2 regions of the Klebsiella sp. WOUb02 genome follow, and region 1 is predicted to be linked to the other one. Evidence: predicted binding sites of a transcription regulator. Region 1 holds the regulator's gene; the other holds the start of a gene.
The links. Region 1 encodes Fur, which represses iron uptake genes when iron is present. Its sites were predicted from a motif close to ATAATAATGAGAACNACTATCAA; they were not measured.
Positions count from the first base shown of each region.

Region 1 (4,925 bases):
CGGTATTGCGCGCCATTCGCCGATATCTCTCCTCTTTAGCGGCATAACTGGCTAAAAACTGCCCGACCGCGCCGCAGAATGCCCGCGGTCGTTGGCGCAGCGGTTCGCCTGATGTATTATGGCGCGCTATCTGTGTCGGCAATGGCCCGACAATTTGTTTCCCCGAAGTCACTCTGAATCATGGCAAAAGAACAAACGGACCGTACGACATTAGATTTGTTCGCAACCGAGCGTCGCCCGGGTAGACCAAAGACCAATCCGCTTTCGCGCGACGAGCAGCTGCGCATCAATAAACGCAACCAGCTTAAACGCGACAAAGTTCGCGGCTTAAGGCGCGTGGAGCTCAAGCTCAACGCTGAAGCGGTTGATGCGCTCAATGAGCTGGCCGATGCCCGCAATATGAACCGCAGCGATCTGATTGAAGAGATGTTGATGAACCAGCTGGCGGCCCTGCATAGCCAGAGTAAAGCCTGAGAAACCGCAAAAACAACACTTTCATGTAGCAGAGTGTGCAGTCGGGCGTGATTGCTGTTTCCGCGCCCTTCCCTGTTCTGCTATGATTGCCGTTATCTGCGGGCATTACGCCACTACCACATCATTAAGTTTCAAGAGGTTATTTTACTCATGGCAATCATCGGCATCTTTTTTGGCAGCGACACCGGCAACACCGAAAATATTGCAAAAATGATCCAAAAGCAGCTTGGTAAAGACGTTGCTGATGTTCACGACATTGCCAAAAGCAGCAAAGAAGACCTGCAGGGTCATGACATTCTGCTGCTGGGCATCCCAACCTGGTACTACGGTGAAGCACAGTGTGACTGGGACGATTTCTTCCCGACGCTGGAAGAGGTCGACTTCAACGGCAAGCTCGTCGCCCTGTTTGGCTGCGGCGACCAGGAAGACTACGCTGAATACTTCTGTGACGCGCTGGGAACCATTCGCGACATCATCGAACCGCGCGGCGCAACCATCGTCGGCCACTGGCCAACGGCGGGCTACCATTTCGAAGCCTCTAAAGGTCTCGCTGATGACGACCATTTCGTCGGTCTGGCTATCGATGAAGACCGTCAGCCTGAGCTGACCAACGAGCGCGTAGAGAAATGGGTTAAGCAGGTTTCTGAAGAACTGCATCTCGAAGAAATCATAAACGCCTGATCGTTAAACGGCGCTATCCTGGGATATCGCCGTATTAATAGGTAAAAGCAATAAAACTAATAGCTACAAGTTTTTAACTTTTAATCACATATCTGTACAATGTCCTCTGATTTAACGAGGAGACGTGACGCAGTTTGTAGCCTGTGCCTCGTTTTTGACAGCATAAAAGGCTCGATGCTTGCGGTTTTCATTTCATCATGGCAGTTCTATAATGAAACGCATTACATCGGGTGATTCTCTGTATTACTTCCGCTAATGGAAGTAGATCGTTTAGCAACAGGACAGATTCCGCATGACTGACAACAATACCGCATTGAAGAAGGCTGGCCTGAAAGTCACACTTCCACGATTAAAAATTCTGGAAGTGCTGCAGGGGCCGGATAACCATCACGTCAGCGCGGAAGATTTATACAAACGCCTGATCGACATGGGTGAAGAGATCGGTCTGGCCACCGTTTACCGCGTACTGAACCAGTTTGATGATGCCGGCATTGTTACCCGCCATAATTTTGAAGGCGGTAAATCCGTTTTCGAACTGACGCAGCAGCATCATCACGATCACCTGATTTGCCTCGATTGCGGCAAAGTGATTGAGTTCAGCGATGACTCCATCGAAGCGCGTCAGCGTGAAATTGCCCACCGTCACGGTATCCGCCTGACCAACCACAGCCTGTACCTGTACGGCCACTGTGCGGAAGGCGATTGCCGCGAAAATGAACACGCGCACGACGCGGTGGAAAAATAGTTTCCCGCCGCGTAAGCAGCAAAAAGCCAACCCGAAGGTTGGCTTTTTTTATGCCCGCAAATAGGAGGTACGAGGGAAATCAGGGCCGGGTATTGTTGCGGCGGATCTCTTTCCAGATCTGGTCGCAGCGGGCTTTCACCGCCTGATCGTTGCCGGTGCGGGTCGCCAGGATACACTGCTGATAATCCAGCACGCGCACGCTTTCCTGCGTGGCGAACTGCTGGTGCTGCTTATCCTCTTTAAGAACGTTCAGCACGCTCTGGCAGGCCTGAACTTTATCCGGATTCCCTTCTGCCGTATTGATGCAGGCGCTGTAGGCGTCCTTCAATTTAGTATCTTCTTTTGGCGCCGGTGACTGCGTACAGGCCACCAGGCCCGATGCCAGCATGGCGATGAGCAATAGCTTTTTCATAATCAACCTCACGGACTGGCGGCAGGCTTACGCCCGCGGCTGCGGCATCAGAAAATAGTGAACGGAGCAATAACCATAAACTTCACGTCGCGCTCATCCTGGAAGATATTGCCGTAGCCGCCGCTCCAGCTAGGAATATCGGAGTGGTTGTCGTACTGGGTGAAGTGGAGCTTGAACAACGTTCCCTTCGCCCGGCCATCCTGCACGGTATACATGGCATCGAGGCTGTAGGCCGACTCTTCCAGACGTTTGTCGGCGTTGTAGTAGGCATCTGGCGTCGCCATTTTGCCCGGCTTCGCATCCCATGCATAAACGTAAGACGCGCCAAACGCCCAGCCCGGCATATTCCAGTTTTTCATGTCATACATGGCGCCGAAGAACACGGCCTTTTCACCGTTGGCGTTGAAGTCGGAGCGGTTATCCCACCACACGTCCAGGCGACCGTTAGAAGATGCGTAGGTTGGGGTCATACGCTGCAGGAAGTAGCCCTGCTGGCCCTCGGCCTTAACCCAGGTGCCTTCCAGACGCAGGTCCAGCACGTCGGCAACCTTGTAGCCAAAGGTCAGCGCCTGCAGCCAGGCGGTGCCGTCGTAAATATCGTTCGCGCCGCCGTTGCTGACCTTATCGCGGGTGCCGTAGAACTGATAGCTGGTGTTTAACGGGGTGCCGGCAACGTCAAATTTATAGCTGGCCTTAGCAAAATACTGGTCGATATAGCCCTGAGCCTGGCCAAACGCGGCCTCCAGCACGAGGTCGTTTTTAAAATCATATTTGGCGCCGATGGAGTGCAGATAATCGACTTTCGTCTTCTTATCGTTCTGGTAGAACTCATCCATCTCAATGTGCCACGGCGCTTTGTATTCGTTGGTCCACATGTAGGAGAAGCTCAGCGCGCCAGAGTCGCCGTAATCAAAGTTGGCCCCGGCTTCAGCGCCCTGATAAGTGCCCGGCATAAAGCTCCAGTGCGGAGCCAGCAGCGTTTGCCCGGTTGGTTGAATGTAGCCAGCACGCGCCCACACCGGGCCATACTTAAATTTCGCCGCCGCTTTATAGAGGCTGATCCCGCTCTTATCGCCGGAGTAATCTTCGTCGTAGGCTTTATTCCTTGAGGAGAAGGCAATTTCGTTCGGGTGGCCGCTTTCGCTGCTTTCCGCCATCTCAATTGCGGTAAAGGCAGCCACGTCAATACCAAACATATCGGCAGCATAGCCGGACTGGAAATCCAGGTTGGCGTTCCAGGTTGAATGCGAAAGGTTGGTTTTGTACTTATCGCCGTCGGTAACATCTTTACGGTCGCGCTCACGCTGCCAGTAATAGATACCGCCGGTTAACGTGGAATCATCGATAAAACCTGCTGCGCTGGCCTGCGGAACAACGATCCAGCTCGACATCGCGGTGACGGCGGCAATAGCCAGCGCCAGCGTACTACGTTTGCCACTAAACGTACGCATGTGCATATCCTCTTTGACGTTTTAAAACGCGGAGCCAAAGGCAAGCCGCGAAAAATAAATAAGACTGCTAAAAAGCGGGGCGGTAAAAGTCCGCATATCCGCTATCGATAGACTATTTTTCGTGACGCGAATTATCAATCTCTTTCGCCGACCAAAGCTTAAGATTATGACAAAGCGCACATAATCTATGTCTGTTTGTTACAGTCTTAAATTTCGTACATTTAGCACCTAATTCTCTGCGAAATAAGGATAAAGAGGGAAATGAAAACGCTTACAGCGATTTTTTACGCGACAATAGCCGGGGAGGCTGGCGGGATATATTACAGGCTGTAAACAAGATTAATTCGCATCGCGAAAATAACCGACCCGGGCGGGTAAATACGGAAGTAAAAAACGCCGCGGGGTGCGGCGTTTTCAATGGCGATGCGGGTTTATGCGCCGATCTTCGCCCAGGTATCGCGCAGGCCGACGGTGCGGTTGAACACCAGATGGTCAGCGCTTGCATAGCGGCTGTCGAGGCAGAAGTAGCCCTCACGCTCGAACTGCAGGGCCTTACCGGCCTGCGCCTGCGCCAGGCTCGGCTCGGCGAAGCCGTGCTTGATAACCAGCGATTCAGGGTTCATGACGGCAAGGAAATCCTCTTCGGCGCCCGGATTCGGCACGCTGAACAGGCGGTCATACAGGCGAATTTCTACCGGCAGCGCGTGCGCCGCGCTCACCCAGTGGATAACGCCCTTCACCTTGCGGCCGTCCGCCGGATCTTTGCTCAGCGTATCGGCATCATAGGTACAGAAGATTGTGGTGATATTGCCTTCCGCATCCTTCTCTACGCGCTCGGCTTTGATCACGTAGGCATTGCGCAGGCGAACCTCTTTGCCCAGCACCAGACGCTTGTACTGCTTGTTGGCTTCCTCACGGAAGTCCGCGCGATCGATCCAGATTTCACCGCTGAACGGCACGTCGCGGCTGCCCATCTCCGGCTTGCTCGGATGATTAGGCATATTCACATTTTCACTGCCGCCCTGCGGATAGTTTTCGATAACCAGTTTTACCGGATCGATAACGGCCATCGCGCGCGGGGCGTTTTCGTTCAGATCTTCGCGAATGCAGGACTCCAGCGACGCCATTTCAATGGTGTTGTCCTGTTTGGTTACGCCGATGC
Region 1 covers NZ_CP170110.1:2,162,184-2,167,108, forward strand. The annotation lists gene ybfF (esterase) at 1-47, shown strand, start outside; gene ybfE (LexA regulated protein) at 181-474, shown strand; gene fldA (flavodoxin FldA) at 625-1,155, shown strand; gene fur (ferric iron uptake transcriptional regulator) at 1,448-1,900, shown strand; gene chiQ (ChiQ/YbfN family lipoprotein) at 1,980-2,312, opposite strand; gene chiP (chitoporin ChiP) at 2,360-3,763, opposite strand; gene glnS (glutamine--tRNA ligase) at 4,195-4,925, opposite strand, start outside.

Region 2 (4,925 bases), 140 kb from region 1:
CGCTGGGCGTCGGCTCGCACCTGCGCTACTGGGGAATGGACGGGGCGATTATCAGCGAGGCGGACTGGAACGAGTCGGTGAAGGTCAGCGATGAGCTCACCGTGCACGTCCTGCCGGCGCGCCACTTCTCCGGGCGCGGCCTCAAGCGCAACCAGACGCTGTGGGCCAGCTTTATGCTGGTGACGCCGCAGCAGAAAATTTACTACAGCGGCGATAGCGGCTACGGCCCGCATTTCAAGGCCATCGGCGAGCGGTTCGGCGGGGTAGATCTGGCGATTATGGAAAACGGCCAGTATGACCAGGACTGGAAATATATTCATATGATGCCGGATGAGACGGCGCAGGCTGCCGATGATATCGGCGCTCGCGCGGTTTTACCGGGACATGCCGGGCGTTTCGTGCTGGCCAGACACAGCTGGGACGATCCCTACAAACGGCTGGCTGCGGCCAGCGAAAAACGGGCATGGCGTTTACTGACGCCCATGCTGGGCGAGCCGGTTTGGGTCGCCGATAAGACACAATCATTTAATGCCTGGTGGCGGTAATCGCCAGTGTGCTTTAAGAGGAGAGAGGACTTATGACTATTTCCGCTCAGGTGATTGAGACTATCGTCGGGTGGATTGATGACAATTTGCATCAGCCGCTGCGTATTGATGATATTGCTCGCCACTCCGGTTACTCAAAATGGCATCTGCAACGACTGTTTTTACAATATAAAGGGGAGAGTCTGGGGCGCTATATTCGTGAACGTAAGCTACGGCTGGCGGCGCGCGATCTGCGCGATACCGACCAGCGGGTTTACGATATCTGCCTGAAATACGGCTTTGATTCGCAGCAGACCTTTACCCGCATCTTTACCCGGACGTTTAACCAGCCGCCGGGCGCCTACCGCAAAGAGAACCACCATCGCGCCCATTGAGACGCATCCGCCGGGGGAGACCGGCGGATGCTTTTCTTACCAGGCGTAGTTCACCGTCGCCGTTACCGTTCTGCCAATACCGTAGAAACAGGCGCTATCGCTGGCGCACGATGCGACGTATTTGGTATCGGCGATATTATTCACGTTGAACTGCACCTTCGCCCCCTGCAGGCGCGGGCTCAGCTCGCCTAGCTCATAGCTCACCATCGCGTCATACAGATCCACCGCCGGCACCTTGAAGGTGTTTTTGGCGTCACCGTAGCTGGTGCCGATATAGCGCATGCCGACCCCGGCGGTCAGGCTTTTCAGCACGCCGCTCGGCAGCGTATAGCTGGTGAAGGCCGACGCCATATGCGTCGGGATACGTGCCGGCGTTTTCCCTTCGGTTCCCGCCACGGTGGTGCTGACGGTTTCGGCGTCGGTCCAGGTGTAGGACGCAATCAGGTTCAGATTGTCGAACACCGTGGCGTGCGCCTCGGCCTCAATCCCTTTCGAGCGCACTTTGCCGCTGTTTTCAAACCATCCCGCCGCGCTGTTGTAGGTGGCGACGTTGCTCTGGGTCAGGTCGTACATCGCCAGGGTCATCAGCGCATTCTGGTTTGGCTGATACTTCAGGCCCACCTCCAGCTGCTTGCCTACGCTGGGATCGAACGGACCGACTCCCGGCGCCCGGTTGGTTTGCAGGTTCGGTTCAAAGGAGGTGCTGTAGCTGATATACGGAGAGAGGCCGAAATCAAAGGCGTACAGCAGGCCGGTACGCCAGGTGAACTTGCTGTCGTTTTTCTGGCTACGGCCGGCGTTGGTAAAATCGGTAGTCCGCACTTCCGCCCAGTCATAGCGGCCGGAAAGCAGCAGCTCCCAGTTCTCCCAGTTCAGCTGATCCTGCAGATAGACGCCCAGCTGGTCGAGATTCTGCTGCTCGTCGCTGGCGGTGCTGAAGGTACTTTCGTCGACGTTAACGCCGTACGCCGGATGGCGCCAGTCGAGATCGTACTGCGATCCGCCGGCGCGGCCGAGGTACTGTTTATCCTTGCTGGTTTTATAGTCCAGCCCGCCGATGGCGGTATGCGTCAGCTGGCCGCTGGTAAACTGCGCCTCAAGCTGATTATCAATGCCGAACTCGTCGGTCTGGCGCTCCTCGCGCTGGGCGCGGCGCGACAGAACCGAACTGTTGGCGTCGCTGGTGGTGTACACCAGATAACGATACTTCTGCTTGATGGTGGCGTAGCGCGCGTTCTGGCGCAGGGTGAAGGTGTCGTTAAGCTGATGCTCAAACTCATAGCCGATCATCGTTTGCTCGCGCCACGACTGATTATAGTTAGGGTCGCTGACGTTAAAATCGCGTGGAATATAGCTGCCGTCGACGCTGCTGACGGTGCCGTAGCGCGGCAGGAAGTTACGGTAGCCGGCATCGGGATCTTTTTGATAGCTGGTGAGCAGCGTGAAGCGGGTGGCCTGGTTGGGATACCAGGTCAGCGCCGGCGCAATCGCCATCCGCGTCTCTTTGTAGTCGTCGACCTGGTTATTCTGGCTGCGGGCGATACCGTTCAGGCGATACAGCAGGCTGCCGTCATCGTTCAGCGGGCCGCCAAAATCGAAGGCTCCTTCGGCCAGATTGTTATTGCCGGTGCGGAACTGCACTTCGTGAACCGGCTGACTGGTGGGGCGTTTGCTGGTCATGCTGATAAGTCCGCCGGGATTGACCTGACCAAACAGCACCGAGGCCGGGCCGCGCACCAGCTCCACGCGCTCCAGCAGCCACGGATCGAAGGTGCCGGTTTGCGAGGAGGCGGTGGCGCCGTAGCTCAGGCCATCGAGATACTTCGGCACGTAGCTGAAGCCGCGCACGAAGACTTCGTCATTGCGATTGGAGGACCCGCGATACTCGGTAAAGACGCCGGCGCTGTAGCGCAGCGCCTGGGATACCGAGGTGACGTCGAGGGCCTTCATCTGATCGCGGGTGACCACCGAGACCGACTGCGGCGTTTTGATCAGCTCGGCGGCGGTTTTGGTGGCCGACAGCGTTTTTGTCGCCACGATGCCGCTGAGCGGCGCGGTAGGATCTTCGCCGCTGCCCGCCGTGACCACCAGCGTCTCCTCCGCTGCCCGTACCTGCCCCGCGCATGAGGCCAGCGCCAGACCCGTGACCCAGAGTTTTGTTATTTTATTATTTTTAAACATATTTTTAGCTACATCCTTGATTTTAATTGCCATAGAAAGCCGTTCTTCCGTTAAGAGGAAATCTAACGGTCATCACTAACCGGATAGATGTTATTGCAAATCATTCCCATTTGCATTAGCGTTGGCAACAAATTCTTACAGGGATAATCGGGCAATGAAGATGGCATGGAGTGGTCTGCTGGTGGGGATGAGCGCGCTACCGGCGGCGGCAATGAACTGCGAGTCTCCCTCGCTGCAGGGGGAGTTGCAGGGAAAATTCGATGCCAGCGGTGAGGTCTGTTTTGACCTGCCGACGTTGGGTGAAAACTACGTCACCGCGACCCTCTCCGGGGTGACGGATGCCCGCCTGCTGGATGAGCACAGCCGCCGCCTGCGCACGCTGCTGGCGGGCGGACCGGCGGACGGCGAACAGACGCTGCTGTTCTCGCTGCCGGTAAACCGCCCTTCGGCGCTGTTGCTGCACGGCGAAGAGGGCACCCGCTGGCGCTTTCAGTGGCGGATGAAGGAGACGACCGCGCTGGCGAAAAATCAGCCTCTGGACCCCGTTAGCCCGCGTCTGCAGCGGCTGATGCGGGAGCTGGCGGCGGGAGGCTCAACGGCGGGCTTCTGGCTGGAGCGCGAGCAGGAGGGGACGCCGATGGTTGAGGCGTTGGACGCGGGCCATAAGCGCGTCACCTTCCTGTGGCGCGGGGCGAGCCGCAACGTGTTTATCCTGGGATCGCCGGCGGGCGATCACGATCCGCTGTTTCGTCTCGGCAGCTCCGACGTCTGGTTCCGCAGCTACGTGGTCCCGGCGGACACGCTGATGCAGTACAAGCTGGCGCCGGACGTGCCGGTGATTGACGGCAGCGCGCGCGACCAGCGGCGGGCGATTCTGGTCAGCGCCCAGGCCGATCCGCTGAATCCGCACAGCGTCAACGCCGCCAGCGATCGCTGGAACCGCTATTCGCTGCTGGCCCTCAACCCGGCGCGTTTCTGCACCCCGCAGCGGATGGCGCAGCCGCTGCGCTACGGCACCCTGACCCGCCATCAGCTGTACAGCGACTTTTTGCAAAATAGCCGGGAGGTGTCGATCTATCGCCCGCGCCTGCCGCAGCCGGCGCGCTGGACCCTGATGCTGTTCGACGGCAAAACCTACCAGGATGAATACCGCTTCGCCAACGTCCTCGATAGCCTGATCGCCAGCCACGCGCTGCCGCCGGTGAACGTGGTGTTTATCGATAGCCTCGATCACCCGCGGCGGGCCAAAGAGCTGCCGCCCAACCCCTTCTTCGCCGACTTTATGGCCCACGAGCTGCTGCCGTGGCTGCGCCAGCAGGGGCTGAACCCGACGCGGCAAAAGACCGTGGTCGCCGGTTCGAGCTACGGCGGCCTGGCCGCTTCATGGGTGGCGCTGCGCTATCCGCGCCAGTTCGCCAACGTGATCAGCCTGTCGGGGTCGTACTGGTGGGCGCCGAAGGGGGAGGAGGCGAGCTGGCTGACGCGGCAGTATCAGCAGTCGCCGCGCTATCCGGTGCGCTTCTGGCTGCAGGCGGGCAGGTTTGAGACCGCGGGACCGGACGGCGGGATTTATGCCAATACGCTGGAGTTTGAGCGGGTGCTGCGCGACAAAGGCTATCGCGTCAGCTTCCACCCCTTCTCCAGCGGCCACGATTACGCCGCGTGGTGTGAGGCGCTGGTGGCGGGGATGCGCGATTTTACCGGCCTAACGCTCAAGGGAAAACCAGCGGCGCCAGATCCAGCGCAGCACCACGTATTCAATCGCGCCCAGCGCTAAAAACCACAGGCAAAACAGCAGGGTGTAGAACTGGTTGAGATCGAGCAG
Region 2 covers NZ_CP170110.1:2,304,568-2,309,492, reverse strand. The annotation lists partial or broken gene ABOC21_RS18055 (MBL fold metallo-hydrolase) at 1-545, shown strand, start outside; gene ABOC21_RS18050 (RamA family antibiotic efflux transcriptional regulator) at 578-919, shown strand; gene ABOC21_RS18045 (TonB-dependent siderophore receptor) at 956-3,100, opposite strand; gene ABOC21_RS18040 (alpha/beta hydrolase-fold protein) at 3,255-4,877, shown strand; gene ABOC21_RS18035 (DUF1158 domain-containing protein) at 4,806-4,925, opposite strand, start outside.
Region 2: ABOC21_RS18045 (TonB-dependent siderophore receptor) is a predicted target of Fur. The motif match lies at 3,194-3,216, and genes of this name have one in related genera.